Regions from separate parts of the Priestia sp. AB genome, predicted to be linked through region 3. Evidence: riboswitches for the same ligand, from Rfam matches in the RefSeq annotation. Region 3 holds a riboswitch; each other region holds the start of a gene.
The links. A riboswitch is a leader RNA that binds a small molecule or an ion and turns the genes downstream of it on or off. The one in region 3 is predicted to bind S-adenosylmethionine.
Positions count from the first base shown of each region.

Region 1: another riboswitch for S-adenosylmethionine. It lies ahead of metK (methionine adenosyltransferase); the one in region 3 lies ahead of POF52_RS07965 (trans-sulfuration enzyme family protein).
Region 2: another riboswitch for S-adenosylmethionine. It lies ahead of mtnK (S-methyl-5-thioribose kinase); the one in region 3 lies ahead of POF52_RS07965 (trans-sulfuration enzyme family protein).
Region 4: another riboswitch for S-adenosylmethionine. It lies ahead of mtnW (2,3-diketo-5-methylthiopentyl-1-phosphate enolase); the one in region 3 lies ahead of POF52_RS07965 (trans-sulfuration enzyme family protein).

Region 1 covers NZ_JAQMYN010000001.1:34,702-40,439, forward strand. The annotation lists gene POF52_RS00185 (ABC transporter substrate-binding protein) at 1-684, opposite strand, end outside; gene POF52_RS00190 (alpha/beta hydrolase family protein) at 857-1,639, shown strand; gene POF52_RS00195 (DUF2584 domain-containing protein) at 1,694-1,936, shown strand; gene pckA (phosphoenolpyruvate carboxykinase (ATP)) at 1,971-3,560, opposite strand; SAM riboswitch class I at 3,935-4,052, shown strand; gene metK (methionine adenosyltransferase) at 4,185-5,387, shown strand; gene POF52_RS00210 (glycosyltransferase family 4 protein) at 5,420-5,738, opposite strand, start outside.
Region 2 covers NZ_JAQMYN010000002.1:500,750-506,487, reverse strand. The annotation lists gene POF52_RS08810 (PAS domain S-box protein) at 1-1,648, shown strand, start outside; gene POF52_RS08805 (methylated-DNA--[protein]-cysteine S-methyltransferase) at 1,667-2,170, shown strand; gene POF52_RS08800 (hypothetical protein) at 2,171-2,335, opposite strand; gene mtnA (S-methyl-5-thioribose-1-phosphate isomerase) at 2,470-3,528, opposite strand; gene mtnK (S-methyl-5-thioribose kinase) at 3,564-4,736, opposite strand; SAM riboswitch class I at 4,872-5,022, opposite strand; gene POF52_RS08785 (carbon-nitrogen family hydrolase) at 5,114-5,738, opposite strand, start outside.
Region 3 covers NZ_JAQMYN010000002.1:340,022-345,759, forward strand. The annotation lists gene POF52_RS07950 (SIMPL domain-containing protein) at 1-243, shown strand, start outside; gene POF52_RS07955 (hypothetical protein) at 306-572, shown strand; gene POF52_RS07960 (trans-sulfuration enzyme family protein) at 897-2,078, opposite strand; gene POF52_RS07965 (trans-sulfuration enzyme family protein) at 2,062-3,207, opposite strand; SAM riboswitch class I at 3,279-3,396, opposite strand; gene POF52_RS07970 (DUF2642 domain-containing protein) at 3,564-4,226, opposite strand; gene POF52_RS07975 (spore coat protein) at 4,291-5,424, opposite strand; gene POF52_RS07980 (CotH kinase family protein) at 5,555-5,738, opposite strand, start outside.
Region 4 covers NZ_JAQMYN010000002.1:494,568-500,305, forward strand. The annotation lists gene POF52_RS08750 (sugar ABC transporter ATP-binding protein) at 1-134, opposite strand, end outside; gene POF52_RS08755 (sugar ABC transporter substrate-binding protein) at 151-1,227, opposite strand; gene POF52_RS08760 (1,2-dihydroxy-3-keto-5-methylthiopentene dioxygenase) at 1,350-1,865, opposite strand; gene POF52_RS08765 (methylthioribulose 1-phosphate dehydratase) at 1,881-2,519, opposite strand; gene POF52_RS08770 (2-hydroxy-3-keto-5-methylthiopentenyl-1-phosphate phosphatase) at 2,516-3,181, opposite strand; gene mtnW (2,3-diketo-5-methylthiopentyl-1-phosphate enolase) at 3,178-4,422, opposite strand; SAM riboswitch class I at 4,503-4,609, opposite strand; gene POF52_RS08780 (pyridoxal phosphate-dependent aminotransferase) at 4,740-5,738, opposite strand, start outside.

The DNA of each region.
Region 1 (5,738 bases), on a different contig from region 3:
ATAGCTTTCTTTGGCCATAAATGTTGTATAAGGAACTGTTCCTGATTCTTTTCCGAAGGAAGCAACGATATGTCCTTTTCCTTGTTGCTCTAAAATACTAGCCGTTGGCTCAAATAATTGAACATAATCTCCAGTACCAGAAGCAAAAGCATTCGCAACGTTAGCAAAATCAATGTTTTGAACGAGTTTTACATCTTTTTTAGGATCAATATTATGCTGTTTCAACACATATTCCCCTACCATTTGCGGCATGCCGCCTTTACGTTGACCAAGAAACGTTTTGCCTTTAAGCTGATCCCATGAGAATTGATCGACCTTTTTACGCGATACTAGAAATGTTCCGTCGGTTTGGGTTAGTTGTGCAAAGTTGATGACGGGATCACTAGACCCCTGTGCATATACGTAGATTGAAGTTTCCGAGCCGACTAAGGCGACGTCGATGCCGTCAGATAAAAGTGACGTCATTGTCTTATCTCCGCCCCACGTTGTTTTTAAATCTACCTTTAGTCCTTCTTCTTCAAAAAAGCCTTTTGAAATAGCAACGTACTGGGGAGCATAAAAGATAGAGCGAGTTACTTCGCCGACACGAACCGTCTGTACAGATGTTGTTTTGCCGCAGCTAATTATTGGGATGAGTAAAATCATAATAGCAAGCAAAGAAAAGAGCCATTTGATTGGTTTCATAAAGCAAACCTCCTTAAAAGAATAAAATATTTTATGATAATGTATGTAAGAAAGTAGAAGAAGGTGAGTGCCTACATAACTATGTGGAAAATCAAAGAAGTATTAGCCAACGATTGAAAGTCCACCGTGGCGGGAAAAAATATACCAGTCATATAAAGAATGGAGGAAAAAAATGAAAGATGGAACAATTCTTCATAAACAGCGTTTCCCATCATCAAACCCTCGCGTGGCGCTGTGGGTGATTACATATGCATGTCAAGGGCTTAAGATTAAAGGAATGCTCGCAGAGCCAAAAGAAAAAGGAATGTATGACGGCTTTTTATACTTAAGAGGAGGTATTAAGAACGTAGGAACGGTTCGTCCTGCTCGGCTCATTCAATTTGCTTCTCAAGGTTTTATTGTGATGGCTCCGTTCTATAGGGGAAATCAAGGAGGCGAAGGAAACGAAGATTTTGCAGGAGATGATCGTTACGATGCTTTTGCTGCTTACGATTTATTGAAACAGCTCCCTAACGTCCACCGTGACCGCATTCATATTTTTGGGTTTTCAAGAGGGGGAGTGATGGCTTTACTCACAGCCATTGAAAAAAACGACAGCCGCTCTCTTGTGTTATGGGGAGGTGTCACGGATATGGTGCTGACATATGAAGAAAGAGAAGATTTAAGAAGAATGATGAAGCGAGTGATTGGAGGAACTCCTTCTAAATATCCTGAAAGATATGAATGGAGGACACCTTTGCATCGTGCTCATCTCGTCGAGCCGCCGGTCTTGCTTATTCATGGTTTAGAAGATAAAAACGTATCGATTGATCATTCCTATCAGCTCGAATCTAAATTAAAGAAGTCCAATAAAAAAGTTACCAGCTGGTACTTCGAAAACTTTCCACATGCTTTTCCACCAAAAGAAAACCGAGAAACGGTGAAGAAGTTAACGAAGTGGATGAAAGCGCAATAAAAGATATGCTACGATAGAGAAAACAAGTAGAATAACAGTGAGGAGTGAGAAAAAATGGGGATGCCGCTAGAATTAAATACAATGATTGTGACAAAAGGCAACGAAAAACGTGTAACGGATAACATTTTTCAAATTGAGAAAAAAGGATATCGCTTGTATCCGTTAGATATTCCATTAAACATTCACAAAACGAAAACTGGAGAATGTATTGGAACTGCTGTTGTGCGTAAGGTAGAAATGGAACAGGAAAAAACCATTGTCACATATGAACTGACAAAATTACATTCGACTAACTAAAAAACCGATCGTCTCTAAGACGATCGGTTTTTTATTAGACCCTAGGTCCGCCTAATGTTGAAATATCAGATGCCACATCATTAAAACGCTTGAAATTAGCTTTGAATTTAGCAGCAAGCTCAGTTGCTTTTTGATTATAAGCTGTTGCATCGTTCCATGCTTTAGAAGGCTGAAGCACTTCATCAGGAACTCCCGGAACATGAGTTGGAATCGATAAACCAAAAATAGCGTCTGTTACTGTTTCGGTATTAGCTAGTTCTCCTTCAAGGGCTGCTTGAACCATAGCTCGAGTGTAACTTAACTTCATTCGTTCGCCGACGCCGTATTCACCACCGGTCCATCCAGTATTTACAAGGTAGACATTTACATTATGTTCATCGATTTTCTTTCCTAGCATTTCTGCATAAGTTGTTGGAGCAAGAGGTAAGAAAGGCTCACCAAAGCATGTAGAGAAAGTAGCCTGTGGCGATGTTACGCCACGCTCTGTTCCAGCTAACTTACTAGTGTATCCGCTCAGAAAATGGTACATCGCTTGTTCTTTTGTAAGCTTGCTGATTGGAGGCAAGACGCCGAAAGCATCAGCAGTTAAAAAGACAATAGCTGTAGGGTGCCCAGCAACGCTTGGCAATACCGTATTATCAATAGAGTCAATTGAATAAGCAGCACGAGTATTCTCTGTTAAACTATTATCATTGTAATCTGCTACTTTCGTATTTTGATTTAACACTACATTTTCCAGTACGGCGCCGAAGCGAATTGCATTGAAAATTTGCGGTTCTTTTTCTTCGGAAAGCTGAATGCACTTCGCGTAGCATCCTCCTTCAATATTAAATACACCAGAGCTTGACCAACCGTGCTCGTCATCTCCGATTAAACGACGGTTTGCATCAGCAGAAAGCGTTGTTTTACCCGTTCCAGATAAACCAAAGAATAATGCAACGTCACCTTCTTCTCCTACGTTGGCAGAACAGTGCATGGATAGAATATTGTTTTGAGGAAGCAAGAAGTTCATCACTGAGAAAATAGATTTTTTCATTTCACCAGCGTATTCAGTTCCTCCAATTAGCACAATGCGTCGCTCTAACGAAAGAATAATGAAGGTTTCAGAATTCGTCCCGTCTGTTTCAGGATCAGCTTTGAACGTTGGAGCTGCTACAATTGTAAACGGCTTCACATCATCATTTGTTTTTTGTTCGGCTGAAGGGCGAATGAATAACTGCTGAGCGAATAGGTTGTGCCATGCAAATTCATTAACTACTTGAATTGGTAACTGATACTTTTTATCAGCTCCAGCATATCCATTAAAAACAAAAAGTTCATCCTGCTTCTTTAAGTGGTTTAAAACTTTTTTGTATAGCGCATCGAATCGCTGAGCAGAAATTGGCTGATTGACAGGTCCCCATTCAACCGTTTTTGAAGACACAGCATCGCTTACAATAAATTTATCTAAAGGAGAGCGACCTGTATATTTTCCGGTTTCGACTGACACAGCACCTGTAGAAGTCAACGTTCCTTCGCGTCGAGCTAGAATTTTTTCAACAAGTTGTGGAACAGATAATTGGTGTTTTGTTGTTTTTAATTGAAGCAAACCATTTAATTCGATAGACATATCAACAGTACTCATGTGCACTACCTTCCTTTTTTAGCTATTATTTATTCATTAATGTTTGAAATTTATAATTAGTATAACACATTTATTTAATTATTCTATACTATTTAACTAAAAATGTTTGTGTATTATAAAAAAATGTACGTTATACCTATTTTGGACACCTGTATATGTGCTAGGAGCGAAAAAAGTGAAGCTATTTTAAGTGAAAGCCTCATTTTGATCTGTCTTATTAACTAAACTTAGTGATGATTCTTAATAAGGTGTACTATTTCGGAATTTGAGTATGTTACATTAAAACAGATTCAAACATAAAGAGATGATTTCCATTTGAATGTTGTTGACAGTGAAGCGCTTTTTCATGTATTATATGTCCTTGAACGGATACTCTCTTATCCCGAGCTGGTGGAGGGACAGGCCCTATGAAACCCAGCAACCATCGTCATTTTTTTGTGTAGACGATAAGGTGCTAACCTGATGCAAGGGCACAACCTTGATCGATAAGAGTGAAAGGCTTATGTAGAATTTGATACCTTTCCTCGATACAAGGAAAGGTTTTTTTATATTTTTTAACGTGTAATGAAAATAAGGGAATGAGTACCGTATCACAATGTATCGTATTTATAAGGAGGAAAACTGATGTCAACACAACGTCGTCTGTTCACGTCAGAATCTGTTACAGAGGGACATCCCGATAAAATTTGTGACCAAATTTCTGACTCAATTCTTGATGCTATCCTAGCAAAGGATCCAAATGCTCGTGTTGCTTGTGAAACAAGCGTAACAACTGGTTTAGTTTTAGTAAGTGGTGAAATTACAACTTCTACTTACGTGGATATTCCTAAAACAGTTCGTGAAACAATTAAAGGAATTGGCTATACTCGTGCAAAATACGGATTTGATGCTGAAACTTGTGCAGTATTAACATCTATCGACGAGCAGTCAGCTGATATCGCTGCTGGTGTAGACCAAGCGTTAGAAGCACGTGAAGGTCAAATGTCAGATGAAGAAATCGAAGCAATCGGAGCTGGGGACCAAGGCTTAATGTTTGGTTATGCATGTAACGAAACAAAAGAATTAATGCCTCTTCCAATTTCATTAGCTCATAAACTTGCTCGCCGTCTAACAGAAGTACGTAAAGAAGAAATTCTTCCTTACCTTCGCCCGGATGGTAAAACACAAGTAACAGTTGAATATGATGAAAACAACAAACCTGTTCGCATCGATACAATTGTTATTTCAACTCAGCATCATCCAGAAGTAACGTTAGAGCAAATTCAACGTAACTTAAAAGAATATGTTATTAATCCAGTTGTTCCAAACGAGTTAATTGATGAAAATACAAAGTATTTCATTAACCCAACAGGACGTTTCGTAATCGGAGGTCCTCAAGGAGATGCTGGTTTAACTGGTCGTAAAATTATCGTTGATACTTACGGCGGATATGCTCGTCATGGCGGCGGTGCATTCTCTGGTAAGGACGCAACAAAAGTAGACCGTTCAGCAGCTTATGCAGCTCGTTATGTTGCGAAAAACATTGTAGCAGCTGATCTTGCTGATAAATGTGAAGTACAACTAGCATATGCGATTGGTGTTGCACAACCAGTATCTATTTCAATTGATACATTCGGTACAGGAAAAGTTTCTGAAGAAGTACTAGTAGACGTAGTACGCAAAAACTTTGACCTACGTCCAGCAGGCATCATTAAAATGCTTGATTTACGTCGCCCAATTTATAAGCAAACAGCAGCTTACGGCCACTTTGGTCGTACGGATGTGGAGCTTCCTTGGGAGTTCACAGACAAAGCGGAAGCATTAAAAACTCAAGCTTTAGCTAAATAATAAAAAAATCTCCGTGAAAACGGAGATTTTTTTTATGCCCATTGAATACCTGCAGCAGATTTTTCTACGACGCCTTCATATTCTGAAAGCAAATGCTGAAAAATGGCGTCCCATGATTGAGTAAGAGCATAGTGTCTCGCTGCATGGCCAAAGTGAAGCCGCTGGTGCAAATCATCGAGTAAACCTGTAATAGCCGAACTGAATTCTTCTAAGGAGTGAGGTTTGCAAAGGTAGCCGTTTCGCCCGTGCTGAACCATCTGTTTAACTCCTCCTGCATTTGCTGCCACTACAGGAGTTCCAGAAGCAAGAGACTCCAGTACAACATTTCCGAAGGTTTCTGTTTCTGAAGGA
Region 2 (5,738 bases), 160 kb from region 3:
ATTTTGCGAACGATTAAATTATACAAGAGCACAGCTTCTAACCAAAACATTAGAAGAGCTTGTAGAACCTACTTATCATTATAAGGTGAAAAAATTATGGAGAACTCTGCATCAAGAAGGAAAGACAAGCGGTGAGCTACCGATCAGGCTCGAAAATGGAGACGTTACTTTTTTTGAATTTACCACAACGGCTAATATATACAGTCAATACTATATGTCCATTATGAGAGACGTGACGGAAAAAAGGCTGATGGAGCAGCAGCTGTTGAGAAGCGAAAAAAATTTCAGGGCTATTTTTGAAAATGCGATTGAAGCGATCTTGATTTGGAGAGATGATGGTGAAATCTTGAACGCTAATCTTGCTTCTTCGCGTACATTTGAGCTGCCGTTAAACAAATTAATTGGAAGCAATTTGTATACATTTATCGATACAAAAAGCTTTAGTGCGTTAAAGGTGCTCCAAACGTTTCAAACAAAAGGAGAAATTCGCAATCAGCTTCCTTTTTACATGCCAAATGGAGAAATCAAACAGTTGGAATTCACAGGGAAAAAAGGCATTATAGAAGGAGACCATTTAACGATTTTTCGAAACATCAGTGAACGTACAAAAATCGAACAGGAGCTTCGGAATAACGAAGAGAAATTCAGACAGATTTTTAATGGTTCGATCGATGGGTTAGTTTTATGGGACGGCAAGCGAAATATTATTGATGTAAATTCTTCTCTTTGTGATATTCTAGAACTCAGCAAAGAGGAGATTTGTGCGTACTCCATGGAGGATTTTATTTCTTCAGCGAATTTGGATGCGGTCATTGAGCATAAAGAAACGATTGAGCAAAAAGGGGAAGCTGAAGGAGAGATTACGTACATTACGGGGAACGAAAAAGTTAAAAATATCGAATTTTCCACGAAAAAAGATATCTTGCCAGGTCTATATATGACGCTTTTAAGAGACGTAACGGAACGAAATCAAATGCAAGAGCAGATTCGAAAATCGGATACGCTTCAAGTAGTCGGACAGTTAGCAGCTGGGATTGCGCATGAAATCCGCAACCCGATGACAGCTTTAAAAGGGTTTGTTCAGCTGTTAGAAAGCAGCATTCAAGAAGACCACTCTCTTTATTTTGATATTATTAAATCTGAATTAAAAAGAATTGAAACCATTATTACAGAGTTTCTCGTACTCGCTAAGCCACAGGCCGTAAAGTTTGAAAAGAAAAATCTAGCTGCGGTTGTTAAAGAAACGATTGATTTATTAAATGCTCAAGCGCTTTTAGAAAATATTCAGTTTGAACTAAGTGTGTCTCCTCAGCTGCCAATGGTGTACTGCGAGCCGAACCAGATTAAGCAAGTACTAATAAATGTCATTAAAAATGCAATTGAAGTCACGTCAAACGGAGGAAGAATTATTGTTGAAGTCTACTCTACAGAGCCGCACTACGTGACGGTCTCCATTCGAGATCAAGGGGATGGAATGCCCGAAGAGCGCATCAAGCGCTTAGGAGAACCATTTTATACGACAAAAGAAAAAGGAACGGGACTCGGTTTGATGGTCTCATATAAAATTATCGAAGAACATAAAGGGCGAATTGAAGTGGAAAGCAAAATAGGAGAAGGCACAGCTTTTCATGTTATTCTTCCAGCTTAACTAGAAAGGATAAAAAATATGTACTACGGAGAAATGAATTTATTTTCTGATTTGAAAATTTATATTGTAGCCTCGGAAACAGGGGTTCAACATATTTGGTTTGATAGCGATGATCATAATGAGCAGCTTAAAGAACTTGTCCATGACGAGAATTATCACCATGTGAAAGAAGCGAAGCGACAGCTGCAGGATTATGCTGAAGGGCGCACGCTAACATTTGATTTGCCTTTGGATATAAAAGGAACAGACTTCCAAAAAGAAGTGTGGCTAACGCTTAAAGGTATACCTTATGGACAAACGTGGTCTTATAGTGATGTAGCGGATTCTGTTAATCGCTCTAAAGCCGTAAGGGCTGTGGGACAAGCGAATCGTCGAAATCCACTGCCTATTATTTTACCTTGTCACCGTGTGATTGGAAAAAATGGAGCTTTAACAGGTTATGCAGGCTCCCAAACTCATATAAAAGAGAAACTATTAATGCTTGAAAGAAATGTAGCAAAAGGCGCTCTGGAGTTAAAATAACTATTCACCGTCCAATTTCCAGCCTTCTCCCTGCACAAAAACACCGTCAATTTGCTGAGGAGAAGGGAGGGAATTTAATTCTTCATCTTTGGATAAATCGAATAGCTGATAGTGCTGCTTACGATTCAGCGCTTTGTTTTTATCTGTTTTTTGCTCTGAACTCATATTTACTCCCCCTTATTCAAAAAGAATCCCCTATAATATATGTAGAAAAAGAAGAGAGTACTGTTACAATTGTGTTACAAATGCAGCTGAAAACCAGTGCTCAACAAAAAAAAGCCGCATAGCAGCGGCTTTTTTTATTGAGCAGATTGCAGCAAAACTTTTTGAATGGATTCCAAAGACGGGGAATGGATAATTCCATGCTCTGTAATAATGGCCGTAATCAGTTCGCTTGGCGTCACATCAAAAGCAGGATTGTACACAGAGATTCCGTCTGGAGCAATTTGTGTATCTCCAATGTGCGTTACTTCTTTAGGTGAACGTTCTTCAATAGGGATGCTGCTGCCGTCTTGAATAGATAAATCAAATGTGGACTGCGGCGCTGCTACGTAAAATGGAATACCGAATGCTTTCGCTAAAAGAGCAAGTCCATATGTTCCAATTTTGTTAGCCGTATCGCCATTTGCTGCAATGCGGTCAGCACCTACAATAATCCCATTAATTCCTTTTGTTTTAATGGTATGAGCGGCCATATTATCCGTAATCAGCGTCACGTCCACTCCCGACTGCTGAAGTTCCCAGGCTGTTAAGCGAGAACCTTGAAGAACGGGTCTTGTTTCACAGGCAAATACTTCAAGCGGAATATCACGCTGCTTAGACAAGTGAAAAGGTGCTAAGGCTGTTCCATAATAAGCTGTAGCAATTGAACCAGCATTACATATTGTCATGATTTTATCCTTCTTTTTAAATAAAGAAAGAGCATGATCCCCAATTCGGTAGCACGTTTCTTCATCTTCTACTTGAATTTGAATAGCTTCATGAACAACTTTTGTTTTAGCTTCATTAACGGACGAAGCGGATTCAGCGCTTTTCGCTACGCGCTCCAATGCCCAAAATAAATTGACGGCAGTAGGGCGTGAACTAGCTAAATACTGTTGATCAAGAGCTAGCTTTTTGTTAAATTCCTTGACTGAATCTGTGTCATAGCTAAGCGCAGAAAGAGCAAGACCAAAAGCCGCCGTAATGCCAATTGCAGGGGCTCCGCGTACTTTCAAGGTAGTGATAGCATCCCATACGTCTTTAATGGTTTGCAGCTTAATATATTCAACTTTGCCAGGAAGCTGCTGCTGATCTAATAAAGTAATATATGATTCATTCCATTCCACTGAGCGCGGAAGTGATAGTGTATTTGTCATGCTGATACCGATCCTTTCATTGTGTACATTATTCGTTATCGAAGTAAATGTTCAAATTCATTTGGTGAAACGTCTTGTTGGTGCAGAAGCAAATAGCGTCCAATTTTTAACGCAGTACGTTTAGCGTTAATTTTTCTTTCCTCTGAAGAAATTTCGTCTAAGTCCGCCACGTGAGCTAAGCCAATCGTACGTCGAATGATTTCACATCCTGCATATCCAACAGCATCTTGCCACGTTTGTGTTAAAATTTCATGTAATAAGCGCTCATCTTTAGCGAAAGGTTCATTGTTTTCAGAATGCCAAAGCGCAGTAAAGGTATCTTTGAATACGTTCCATGTGTTCGTAATGTGTGCAAATAACGGTTCGCGATTTGTTTCTCGAGAAAGAGCATTTAAAAATAAATTCGCAACAAATTGCCCTAAATCGAATCCAAACGGACCGTAAAAAGCAAACTCTGGATCAATCACTTTCGTTTCTTGACTGCTAGCAAAGATGCTGCCTGTATGTAAATCACCGTGGATTAGCGTTTGCGCATTTGTTAAAAATTTATATTTTAATTTTGCTGCTTGTAGCTTTACATCACCATCATTCCACAATTCTTCTACATCAGGACGCAGCGCTTTTTCAAATTCATTTGTATCAATATCAAAAAAAGGATCTGTAAAAACTAAATCTTCCGTAATATTGCATAAGTCGGGGTTGTTGTACTTAACAACTTCTTCTTTTTTATCCTGAGGTTTTAAGGCGAAATCAGACGTTTTGAACGCAATATGTCCTAAAAAAGAACCGATATGCTGTGAGATCAGAGGATAACTTTCACCTTGAATAAGTCCGGCGCGAGAAATCGTTAAATGAGACAGGTCTTCCATGACCGTAACAGCAAGCGTTTCATCGTGGTAATAAACAGCGGGCACAAGTTCTGGCGTAAATGCACCGAATTGCTTGAGCGCATTGCTTTCAATTGTGGCACGGTTCAAGGATAGAGGCCAGCTTTCGCCTACAACTTTTGCATAGGGAAGCGCTTGTTTGACGATAATGGATTTATTGGTTTGATCATTTATGATGTGAAAGACGAGATTTAAGTTGCCGTCACCAATTTCACGGGCAGTCAGTGCTTCTGTGGCATCAAAAAGACCTAGCTTTTTCACAAGTTTGATTGCTGAAATTTCTGTTAAAGGGTGATACTTCTCTGTTTTTGTTGTTGACATCGGAATCCCTCCATAGTTTATTAAACTGATTTGTTTACTAAGTTAATAGGTTTAAGAATATATGGAGGCTTTTATAATTTTAGAAAATATAAAAGCCTCTTTCGTTAGAAAGAGGCTTGATTGTAGTGTTCAAACCTCTTATCTGCCAGAAAAAATTACTTTCTGTTGGAATTAGCACCGTGCCTTTGTAAAACATGTTTTACGGGTGTGATCCATCTTAGGATGGAATGACGGTCGGTTGCTGGGCTTCACAGGGCCAAATCCCTCAGCCAACTCTTGATAAGAGTACGATTAATTATTCAATTTTGATTTGTTTGAATATTTTATGATATCTGGTGAAAATCGTATCATGCAAAAAAACGGCTGTCAATACATAATTAATAAAATTCTGTACGGCGATCTGTAAAGACGGGAATTTGTTTACGAATTTCTTTTACAAGTTCCAGGTTAACGTCAGCACTTAAAAGTTCTTCGCTATCGCCAGCTTCAGCGATTATTTCTCCCCACGGATCGATGACTAAGGAATGTCCGGCAAATGTGTTATTAGGATCTTGGCCTACACGATTACATGCGATTACATAGCATTGATTTTCGATTGCACGGCTAATGAGCAGGGCTTTCCAGTGGGCAAGTCTTGGAGCCGGCCACTGAGCGACAACAAACAAGACTTCTGCTCCGCTGCTAGTATGAACCCGTATCCATTCTGGGAAACGAATATCGTAACAAATAACTCCTGCGCACAGTGACTGTTCAAGTGTAAAAAGGTTTTTTGCTGTTCCTGCTTCTAAATACAGGTGTTCATCCATTAATTTAAATAAGTGCAGTTTACTGTATTGTGATACTTCACGACCTTTTCGGTCAAAAATATACATCGTATTCGTGACGCCTTGCTCTGTTTTTTTCGCGATCGAACCTCCCACAATATTTACTTCGTTCGTTTTAGCAAACTGAGAGATTAATTGCTTGGCTTGCTGCCCTTCATCATCTGCAATTTCGTCTAGC
Region 3 (5,738 bases):
GTTACAAATGATGATAAATATGAACAAGAAGCGATAAGTAAAGCTTTGCTTAACGCTAAAGAAAAGGCCTTTACCATTGCCAACACGCTGCAGCTCCCTATTAACCAAATCCCCATTTTGATCGAAGAAGGCCCCGTCTATCAGTCATCTGGCTCCTCGCCTAAGTTATTAGCAGCCTCTCCCCCTATTCAAGCTCAGTCCTTGACTGTATCTGCTTCTGTAAAAGTTACGTACACGTATTAATACTTATGGTAAACTATAGATTATTATAATGAAGAAACTAATCTAAAGGAGCTCTTTGCACAATGACTTCTGAACATTTACTAGCAGCTTATCAAACCCTATGGTTGAACCGTTCGTTCGCTTCTAAACAAGCCATGACAAGTGAAGATCAGCTTCACGAAGCCATTATGAAGGATTTAAAAGATGAAATGACTCATCCACGCGTCCGGCAAACACCGTATGTAAAATATCATCTTGGCATAAAAAGAATTCTAAACAGCAGTCTTTCCTCTGATGAAAAAGTTGCGCTTACGTCCCTATACACAAACCTTTTAGATAGCTGTATATAGCGGATATCAATCCAGTGTAAAGACGAACAAATGGGATAAAGGAGCTGAACCGCTTGTGACACCGCGGTTGATTTCCGTGCAAGACTTCGCTTTCCGCGGGCGGCCGATGAGCCTCCTCGTCGCTTGTGCTCCTGCGGGGTCTCATCCCTTCCGCTTTTCCCGCAGGAGTCTTCGCCTTACCCTCCAATCAACCGCTAGAAGCAACGAAATAGATGAAACCTACGTTCACCGTGACAACAAAAAACAAGAACTATTAATCAGTAATTTTGATTAATAGTTCTTGTTTAACTTTAACTAGAATACTTTTGTCCCAGTCTCTTTTCTTTATTTAATTAACGCCTTTTCTTCTAAGCTTTGAAAAACAGCGTTAAAGTCTTGCTTCAAATCCTCGAATTCCTCTAACCCTACTGAAAGGCGAAGAAGTGACTCATTAATTCCTTTTTCTTCACGCACTTCTTTTGGGATACTCGCATGAGACATTGTTGCAGGATGCGTTAGAATGGATTCAACTGCACCTAGACTAACGCCAATTGAAGCCAATTTGACTCCTTGTAAAATATGTCGCGCTACTTTTTCATCCTGTACTTGGAAAGAAATCATAGCTCCGTATCCATTTGCTTGTTCTGAAATCAGTTTGTGGTCTGGATGACTTTTTAAGCCCGGGTAGTATACACGGCTCACTAGAGATTGTTCTTCAAGCCACTTTGCAAACTGCAGCGCTGTTTTTAACTGCTGATCTAAACGAACTTTTAATGTCTTAATGCCTCGAAGCAGTAAAAAACAATCCTGCGGTCCTAAGATAGCACCAAAAGCATTTTGTACAAACTTTACTTCTTCCGCTAGCTTTTCATCGCTTACCACAACTAGACCGCCAATGACGTCACTGTGACCGCTGATATATTTTGTAGCACTATGAATTACAATATTTACACCAAGGTCAATCGGCTGCTGTAGATAAGGTGTTAAAAACGTGTTATCCACAATTGTAAGAACATTGCGCTCCTTCGCCAAACTTGCTACTGCTTTAATATCCGTTACCTGTAAAAATGGATTTGAAGGGCTTTCGATATAAATAGCCTTCGTATCTTTTGTGATAGCTTCTTCTACTTTTTCAACCTTCGTTGTATCAACAAAAGTTGTTTTGATACCAAACTTTGAAAATAACCGTGTTAATACACGATATGTCCCGCCGTACGTATCGTGTGAAACTAAAATTTCATCCCCTGATTCAAAAATAGATAACACCGAGGAGATAGCAGCCATACCTGATGAAAAAGCAAAGCCAGCGTATCCATTTTCTAGCTGAGCAATGGTGTTTTCTAAAGCCTCACGAGTTGGATTTCCTGAACGAGAATAGTCATAGCGGCCGTTGTTCGTCTCATCTTCTTGGTTAAATGTAGATACCTGATAAATAGGTACGTTAACCGCTCCAAAATGACCGTCAATTCCTGTATTTGCATGAATTAAGTTCGTACCAAATCTATGTTTATTATTGTTGGTATGCATCAAATGCCTCCTTCAAATCTTTAATTAAATCATCTGCGTGCTCAATTCCAACTGATAATCGCAGTAAACAGTTTGTTACTCCGACACGATTTCGAATTTCCTCCGGAATGTCCGCGTGTGTTTGACGAGCTGGGAATGTCATTAAACTTTCTACGCCTCCTAAGCTTTCTGCAAATGTAATAACTTTGACATTTTCCAAAAGCGTGGACACGATGTCAGGGTGTGAGACAGCAAAAGAAATCATGCCTCCAAATCCAGTTGCTTGTTTCTTCATAATTTCATAGCCCGGATGTGTTTCAAGACCAGGGTAATACACTTTTTCCACGAGATCATGAGCAGTAAGCCAATTTGCAATTTTCAGTGCATTTTCGTTATGCTTTTCCATACGAAGCGCTAGCGTCTTAACACCGCGCAATAACAGCCAGCTATCTTGTGGACCTAAGATTGCCCCAGCTGCATTTTGATAAAAACGAATTTTCTCTCCTAAGCTACTACATCGAGCGACTACAAGACCAGCAACTACATCATTATGACCTCCAATGTATTTGCTTGCACTATGTATCACAATATCTGCTCCAAGCTCTAAAGGACGCTGATAGTAAGGGGACATGAATGTATTGTCAATGATAGTAAGCAAATCATACTGTTTAGCTAACGCAATTGCTTCTGGCAAATCAGTTACGTGCATCATTGGATTTGTAGGTGTTTCAATAAATAAAGCTTTCGTGTTGGGACGAAGCGCATCTTTTACTTGCTCGAGATGGGCTGTGTTGACGTACGAAACAGTAATTCCTTGCTCTGAAAAGATTTCATTTAGTACTCGGTACGTTCCTCCGTATAAATCCTCTGATACAATTAAATGATCTCCGTTTTTAAATAGTGCTAAAACTGCCATTACACCCGCCATTCCTGAAGCGAATGCTGCTCCTACTTCGCCTTTTTCTAAAGCAGCAATTGCTTCTTCCAATGCTGTACGAGTAGGGTTTGCCGTACGTGCATAGTCAAATCCTGTACTTTGCCCTAAAGCAGGGTGAGCAAATGTTGATGCTTGGTAAATAGGGGTTGTAATAGAACCTGTTGAAGGGTCACGACCTACTCCTGAACGAACTAATAAAGTTTCAATTTTCATCTATTTCTCTCCTTAACTCAAAATAAAAAACACTCTTCACAGATGAAAGAGTGTTCGTTTATACACGATTTCTCTCATCTGTTAGAACAATACTGATGTTCCACAGGAATTAGCACCGTTCAAATGAATGTTTCATTTGATGGTTGCCGGGCATCACAGGGCCAGTCCCTCCGCCACTCTTGATAAGAGTTCTATATAATTGTTGGTGGTTAACGTTTGTTGTTACTAACTTTAATAAAGATTTTCTTTATTGTCAACATAATTTTCTAAAAAATTTAAATCGTCTCATTTGTTTATTCAATATACTTGTCCTGATAAGCACATAAAAAAAAGAGACGACAGCGAGGTCTCTTTTTCTAAGGCAAGTGCACAGATTTTACATGAGCTAGCTTCCAATAGATACTTTCTCCATTTGCGGTAATTAGTTCAACAATATTATTAGAAACTTCTTTAAGTACGCCAATCTTTTCTGATTGATCCCCTAAATCTAATACAACCAGTTGATTTTCATATTTTTTAAGCTGCTCTTCAAAGTTTCTGACAAAAGGTGCAGAGGCGGGCCTTACTGGTAGCTCTTTGTCACTTAAAGAATAAGGGGTTAACTCATTGCTGTAAGGGGTAAGCCATTTCAAATGATGCAGAGAAACAAAGACATTTTTATACACTGGAGAATAAAACACAAGATAATCATTCAGCACGCTTGTAATATAGCCGTGCAATGATTTCCCTCCTGTCACATAAATTTCAATAAATTTCCCTTTTGCCTGCTGTAAAATATTACGATAGGAAATCCGCTGACTTTCTTCTATTAAGTTCTCTTCTATTTCACGTAAAACCGTATAGTCTTCTTCCGATACTTCCTGCAAACGATGCATGTGTAAAAGAGGAATATACAAATAATCATGTCCATTATACAAAATCATGACATCTAACCCTAAGTCAACAAGTCTGCCAATAAACTTAGTATTCCCTGAAATATCTACTTCTACAATTTTATTAATATAGCGATTTATACTCATTCTCCTCCCCCTTTCCTATATGACAGAAAAGGTGCTTTATAAGCACCTTTTTTGTTCTTATTCATTATGCTTTCCAGCGATAATTTTTTGTTTGGATGACTTGCTCTCTTGACGCTGACGAGTGTGAATCTGTGCGGCGGCTTTTTCTTGAGGAATATGAACCTGTGCGGCTTCTTCCTGTACGACCTTCTGAAACGCCTTCTGCTGATCCTCCATCTTCAGTATTTGTATTTTCCTCTTTCTGCTCATCATCTTGATTATTATTTTGTTTAAAAGATCCCTTTGCTCCTACACAAATGGTTTTAACATGTCTTGGTTGTAAGCGTAATACTTGATTGTCCTGAACAAGGGTAAAAGTACCATTCCGGCTTTGCACCAATACACCTTCTACAGCCTCTGGACCGCCGCCATTGATTGATACCCATTTGTGTGATAGATGAGTAAATAAATTATTAAAGGTTTTTGATTTCATATAAGTTGGTTCCTGATTTGTAGCAAATTGATTATTCATTTGATTGTTATTATTGTTATTATTGTTATTATCATTTTGATATTCACTTATACTTTTTACATGTTCAACATTGATATAGACAACACCATCATCTTCCGACAGTAACACAAGGTAAGCAGACTCTGACGAACCTAATACGTCAAGTAGCTGGCCTGCTTTTTTCTCAGGACCGCCTTGATTTATTTGAACATATTTACTTTTCAGTAATGATAAAGTACTAGCAAATGTCTTGCCTCTATACAACTCTAAAGTACCCTCATTATCAAACCCGGTAAACGTCTGTGCTGAATTTGACACAGCATCTTCCGTAATACTCTTAACATGGGATAAATGATAATATACAACAGTATATTCTTGTTGATTATTTTGGTTATTTTGGTTGTTTTGGTTGTTTTGGTTGTTTTGATTGTTTTGGTTGCTATTTCCTTCATTATTGTTTTCATCGCTGTTATTATTGTTATCGCTTTCTACTGCTAATATTAAATAATCAGACTGAACATCAAGTAAATAACCTGTTTTTGATTCAGGACCTCCTCGATAAACAGTCACCATTCTTCCTTTTAAAGGTTTAAACTGTGAAGAATAGCCTTTATCAGGCCGATTTGCATTTTTGCTGTGGCTGCGTTTCCGGTTTGGATTTGAATTTTGACCTTGATTTTGCCCATAATAATAATAATAGTTTTCCATTCTTTTTCCTCCTTGTTAGTCATCCATATTGGTCATTCATACTGTATATATACGTATCATGTACAGCTATTGATTTCGTACATTCGCCTATTATTAACAAATTCCACTTTTGCCTATCATTCTATGGTATCTAAAAAGTGAGAAGATTATTTTTAATATATGCTGTTCGGTCTTTTATAAAAGATAAAATAAATGCCGGCTCCTCATAAAATTGTTCTATATTATTTTTTACATAAGGATCTTTCAAAATATAAGGCTTAAGCTCTTCGTGCATTTGATAGACAATGGGCTTCATATATTCCACTGTAAATTGA
Region 4 (5,738 bases), 150 kb from region 3:
GTACTTTTACCGGCACCATTGGCTCCCAATAAAGCATGAATTTCCCCTTTTTGAACAGTAAAATCAACTTTGTTCAGCGCTTGAAAAGAACCAAAGTTTTTTGTAATGTTCTTCATTGAAAGCTCGTTCGTCATGTCTGTCCCTCCACTTCTACTCTTTTTTGCCCCATTCTTCTACGTATTGACTAAGCTGATCCATATTAATCGTTTGATTAGGCAAGTCAGTTTGTTTGACTAAAACCGGATCAAAGGAATAATAACGAGGGATCTCTTGACCGGAAATCTTTTTAAGAAGCAGGTCAACTTGCTTTTCTCCTACTGAAGCTGGATTTACGGCAGCTGACGCTTTCCAAGGGCTGTTTTTTGCCTGCATCATTTGCAGATCTTCATCAGATAAGTCTACTCCGTACACTTTAATCTCGTCTCGTCCTGCTTCTTTAATCGCTCTTGTTACTCCTTTTGCAAATTCGTCCCAAGGTGCCCATACGGCCGCGATGTCTCCTTTATTTGGATACTGCTTCAACACAGCTGCCATTTTATTTTGTGTGTCTAATGAGGTGTTGTCCGTTGCACTTCCAAACGTAGCAATTTGTTTTACATCTGGATAGCGATTCATCATAATTTTATAAATGCTGTCGCGCTTTTCCATCGGCGCAAAGCCTCCAACAAACGCATATACAATGTTTCCTTTTCCATTAATGTCCTGCATCATTTGTTTCAGACCCTGCAGCGCAAGCATATAATCGTCTTGGTCAATTGTTGTAACGTCTTCTACTTTTAATTCTACGTCTGTTGCAATAACGGGAATTCCTTTTGCAATCGCTCGCTTCACGCCAGGTTCAAGGGTTTCAGCCCGGCCGTGGTCAATCATAATACCGTCAACATTTTGGTTAATAGCCGTGTCTAAATAAGCAGCCATTTTGGATTGATCATTGTTTGAATCAGAAACAGATAGCTGTACCCCTGCTTTTTTAGCCGCTTTTGTCACACCTGTTATGTACTGAGCAGCGTGAGTGCCTGACGTGAATTCAGAAATAAGCGCAATTTTTGTATCTTTCGTAACCTTTTTTCCTTCTTGCTGTACAGGCTTAGCAGAAGCCGCTTGCTGCGCTGGAGCTGCCTGTGCTTTCTCGTTTAGACTTGGCTGTTCTTTCGTGCAGGCAGCCAGTGCAAAGATTAGAAGCACGAGCAAAGTAAGTGGCCACAGCATTTTTTTACTCTTTTTCATGATGTTCCTCCCATTAAACTTATTATTCATATAAAAATAGTTTGTTTTATAATAATCCAAAGAATACCCCGCTTTTAGATGTAAAAGCGGGGTGATGATGACCTATGCTTTACAAGTAGTTGTTATGCGTAAATAGGTACCCATCCTTCAGTTGTCACGAAAATTCGGACAGCGACTACTTTGCGATCTTCCATTAATGTAAAGTAATGAAGAATGTTTTCTGGTACTGAAATTAAATCGCCCGGCTCTAATTCAACATCAAAAAATTCGCCGTCTTTTCCTTGAATAACAAAGATTCCATGACCGCTTACAATAAAGCGAACTTCGTCATCTGTGTGAATATGCTTGCGCTGAAAGTTTTTTAACAATTCATCAATATTTGGTGTAGATTCCGATAACGAGATAACATCTTGAGCTTTATAGCCGCGGCGTTCAGAAATATCTTTAATATCCTCACCAAAAGCGTTTAAAATTTCTGTTTTTTCTTCATCAGTTAAATCATATTTTTCACGAAGATTTTCTGGAAGTTTTGTAATGTCCCAGTTTTCATAAATAACTTCATTGTTTGCCAGAAAAGCTGATACTTCCTCTTGAGTTTCAATTCTTTTATTGTTTACATGTAAGCGAATGTGCGCCATTGTTGTTTCCTCCTTTTATAAATGCACCTTTGGCTTAATGCCTTTAAGTGATAGTAATTTGACGTGGTAGCTAAATAGAAATTCATAGGCTTCTAGCGCTTTTTTTGTTTCAAATGCATTTTTTCCCCATACCGTAATCCCATGGTTACGAATCAAAATCGCGCCTTGATCGCCTTTTATATGATGAGAAAACTCTTCTGCTAGTGTCGGAATATCTGCGTAATTCGGAATAATCGGAACAGTAATTTCCGCATCTTCTTCCCAAATCCCTAGCGCCTTAATAATTTCTTGACCCTTGAATGAAATAACGCCTTCATCTCCGTACAGTTCGGAGATCACGTTGTTGTCGATTGTATGTACATGAAGACTGCACCCAGCATTCGTTAAATCGTAAATCTTAACGTGTAAAAGCGTTTCAGCAGAAGGCTTTAAATGCGTGTCTTCTGCAGGCTTTCCGTATTGATCAACTAATAAAAAATCTTCATTTGTACGTTTTCTTTTGTCTTTTCCACTTGCTGATACAAAGAAAGTTGTCGGATTTTGGTCCACTTTAATTGCTAAGTTTCCGCTTGTACCGAAGAACCAATCGCGCTCTGCCAACTCATCTTTTATATCCGCAAGCTCATGCAACCTTTGCTGAGCCATAATACTCATGCTTTCACCTCTTCTGTTAATTCTTGTAAATGATGAATTACATCATAAAAAGTAGAAAAAGGACGATACGGTAGAGATAGCTCTTCACATTTTTCAATTAAAAAGTCACGTGCAATGACCGTATCAGCTAATTTGGCAGCCTGCAAATCCGTAATTGAATCGCCAATAACAACCGTATGATCTCTTTCATCTGCAAGATGGCGAATAATCGTTGGCTTACAGCAGCCGCAGTCATTTGTACACTGTTTATCACATGTATGAGGCCACGTAATGGAAATATGCTCACCGGAAAAATTAGATCCGTTGCAGTAGAGCATTTCCTCTGCAACTCGATTTCCCAAAAGTGGTTTTACAAAAAAGTCAATTCCTCCGCTTACAATATAAAGCGGAATATGGTGCTCTTTTGTATAGGCAATAAAATCATCAAATCCATCTCGAATAGCAGACGTCTCTAAAATATAAGAAATAATATCTTCTTTTAATTCCACGGGGAGCAAGGCAAACATTTGCCCAACTCCTTCTTGAATGGAGACGCGCTGTGCCAACACGTCGTCTTTAATACTTTCCCACTCCGGAGGAGCAAATTGTTTCATAATAGCAATAATGTTATCGCTATTTGTAATTGTTCCATCAAAGTCACAAAAGATTTTTAACGATGTCATGCTTTCACCTCTACTGTTCCCCATAGTTGCAAAGCTTTTTGCAACTCTTTTGATTCTTCAGCTTTTTCGGCTAGTGTTTGATGAGAGAGTACTGCATCTATCGCCGCACGGAATGCTTTTCCTCCTCCGATAGCTCCGTCTGGATGACCGTGAACTCCGCCTCCTGCATTAATAATGCTGTCGATTCCAAAGTCCTTCACAAGCTGCGGTACCATTCCAGGATGAATTCCTGCTGAAGGAACCGGGAAAGACTGCTTATATTTGTATACAGGACGCGTTAATTCGTAGGCAATGCCTGTCGTATCTTCAAGAGAAAGCGCTACGCTTCCGTATGGTGATGGAAACAGTGAGAAATCTGCTCCGGCTAAACGCAATAGCTTTCCAAGCAGCAATGAATTTGAAAAACCGTAAAACTCTGACGGCGTAAGCGCTCCGCTAACAGCTGGGTGTGCCATAATCGGCAAGTTAATTTCATCATCTTCTCGAAGTGCCTGCAGTACGTCTAACCCGTAAGCAAATACGTTGAATAAAAGAGCATCGGCTCCTAGCTCAGCTGCTTTTCTCGCTTTTTCTTTTAACTCAAACGTTCGTCCCGTTAAATTAACAGCATACAGCGTGCGGTGTCCCGTTTTTTCGTATACTTCATTCAGTACTTTTTTTCCTTCTGTAACGCGAGCTTCAAAAGGTGTTCGTTCACTATCAAACAAAATCTCGTCGTCTTTAACCAAATCCACTCCGCCAAGCGCTTGCTCACGCAGCTGAGTTGTTAAGTACGTCATATCTCTTCCAATCACGCCTTTAAAAATACTCATCACAAGCGGACGGTCATAAACGCCTAGTTTCTCTCGGATACCTTCTATTCCAAAGCGCGGTCCTGGGAATTCAGCTAATAATTCATCAGGAAAATCCAAGTCTAATAATTTCACTTTTCCATCAAGTGATAGTTTTCCGAAAACCGTAACTAAAATAGCCGGTAAATCTCTTGAAAAGTTGGCAGTTGGATAAGCAATTTTGACAATAGCCTGCTTAATTTCTCCGCCTAAATATCCGTTTACACGTTCGCAATCTTGAAGCTCAGTTACGGACACGACGCGCCCTTTATGCTTTTGAAGCTGCTGCTGATCTAAAAGCGGCAGATCTGTCCATGAGCCGACGGTTAGTCCTAAAGCGATTCCTTCCGCTTTTTTATGAAAATTTCCTTTATTATCATGTAGTAAGTAGCTTGCAACGATTTCGCTCATTATGCTAAAAACTCCCTTGCTGTTTAATATCGTTAATAAAAAAAACCTCTTCTGTGATTAAGAAGAGGTTTTCGTTGCTCTTCTTATCTCTCAGCTGCTGCTGCAAGAATTAGCACCGTGCTTAACATGCGTTAAGTCGGTTGCCGGGCTTCATCGGGCTAGTCCCTCCACCTACTCTTAATAAGAAAGTTGCTATTTATTTAAATTGAATTCGTAGATTATATACTAAATAAAAAATACCGCTAGGATTTATCGGTTATTAATCTCGTTAACTTCTTACATATTAAGCCAACTCAAAAAGGATTGTCAATGCGTTTTTAAAATAAATTTAATTTTTTTATTCGAGATACAGCTTCTCTCATGCGCTCTTCATCCGTCAGCAGTCCTACGCGCACATAGCCTTCACCATATGTTCCAAAGCCTACACCAGGAGCAACCACAACGTGGGCTTTTTCAAGGAGTAAATCTGAAAACTGTTCGGAAGTATATCCTTCAGGAACTTTTAGCCATGCAAAAAAGGAGCCTGCTGGAGATGTAACATCCCAACCAATTTCTCGAAGCCCTTGAATAAAGGTATTGCGTCTAGATTCATAGCGCTTAACTAAATCATTCACACATTGTTGAGATTCCAACAGAGCTGCGGCTGCTGCCTCTTGAACGGCCCCAAAGAGACTGACATACATATGATCTTGAAGAAGATTAATAGCTTCTACTACACTTTCATTTCCTACAGCAAATCCAACTCGCCATCCCGCCATGTTATACGTTTTAGAAAGAGTATAAATTTCAATTCCCGTCTCTTTTGCACCAGGAGTCTGTAAAAAACTGATTGGCTTTTTACCATCAAACCCAATTGCTCCGTAAGCAAAGTCGTGTACCACACAAATATCGTGCTTGGCAGCAAACGCCACGGTGTCTTCAAAAAATTCTGCCGTTGCCACTGCACCAGTAGGATTATTCGGATAGTTTAAAAACATGAGCTTTGCCTGTTCTTTAGCACGTTCACTTATCTCTTCGTATACGGGTAGAAAATGATTTTCAGCCGTGAGAGGCATCACTTCCATCTTGGCTTTTGCAAGCTCTACTCCAGACCAGTAGTCAGGATATCCAGGATCCGGAACCAGCACCGTATCTCCAGGATTTAACAAGCACTGCGGGATTTCAACAAGTCCACCCTTTCCGCCAAATAAAATAGCTACTTCTTTTTCAGGATCCACATCAACGCCATATTCTCGTTTATAAAAAGTCGCAACGGCCTCTTTCAAAAACTGGTGCCCCCGAAATGGAGAATATTTATGATGCATAGGATTAGCACT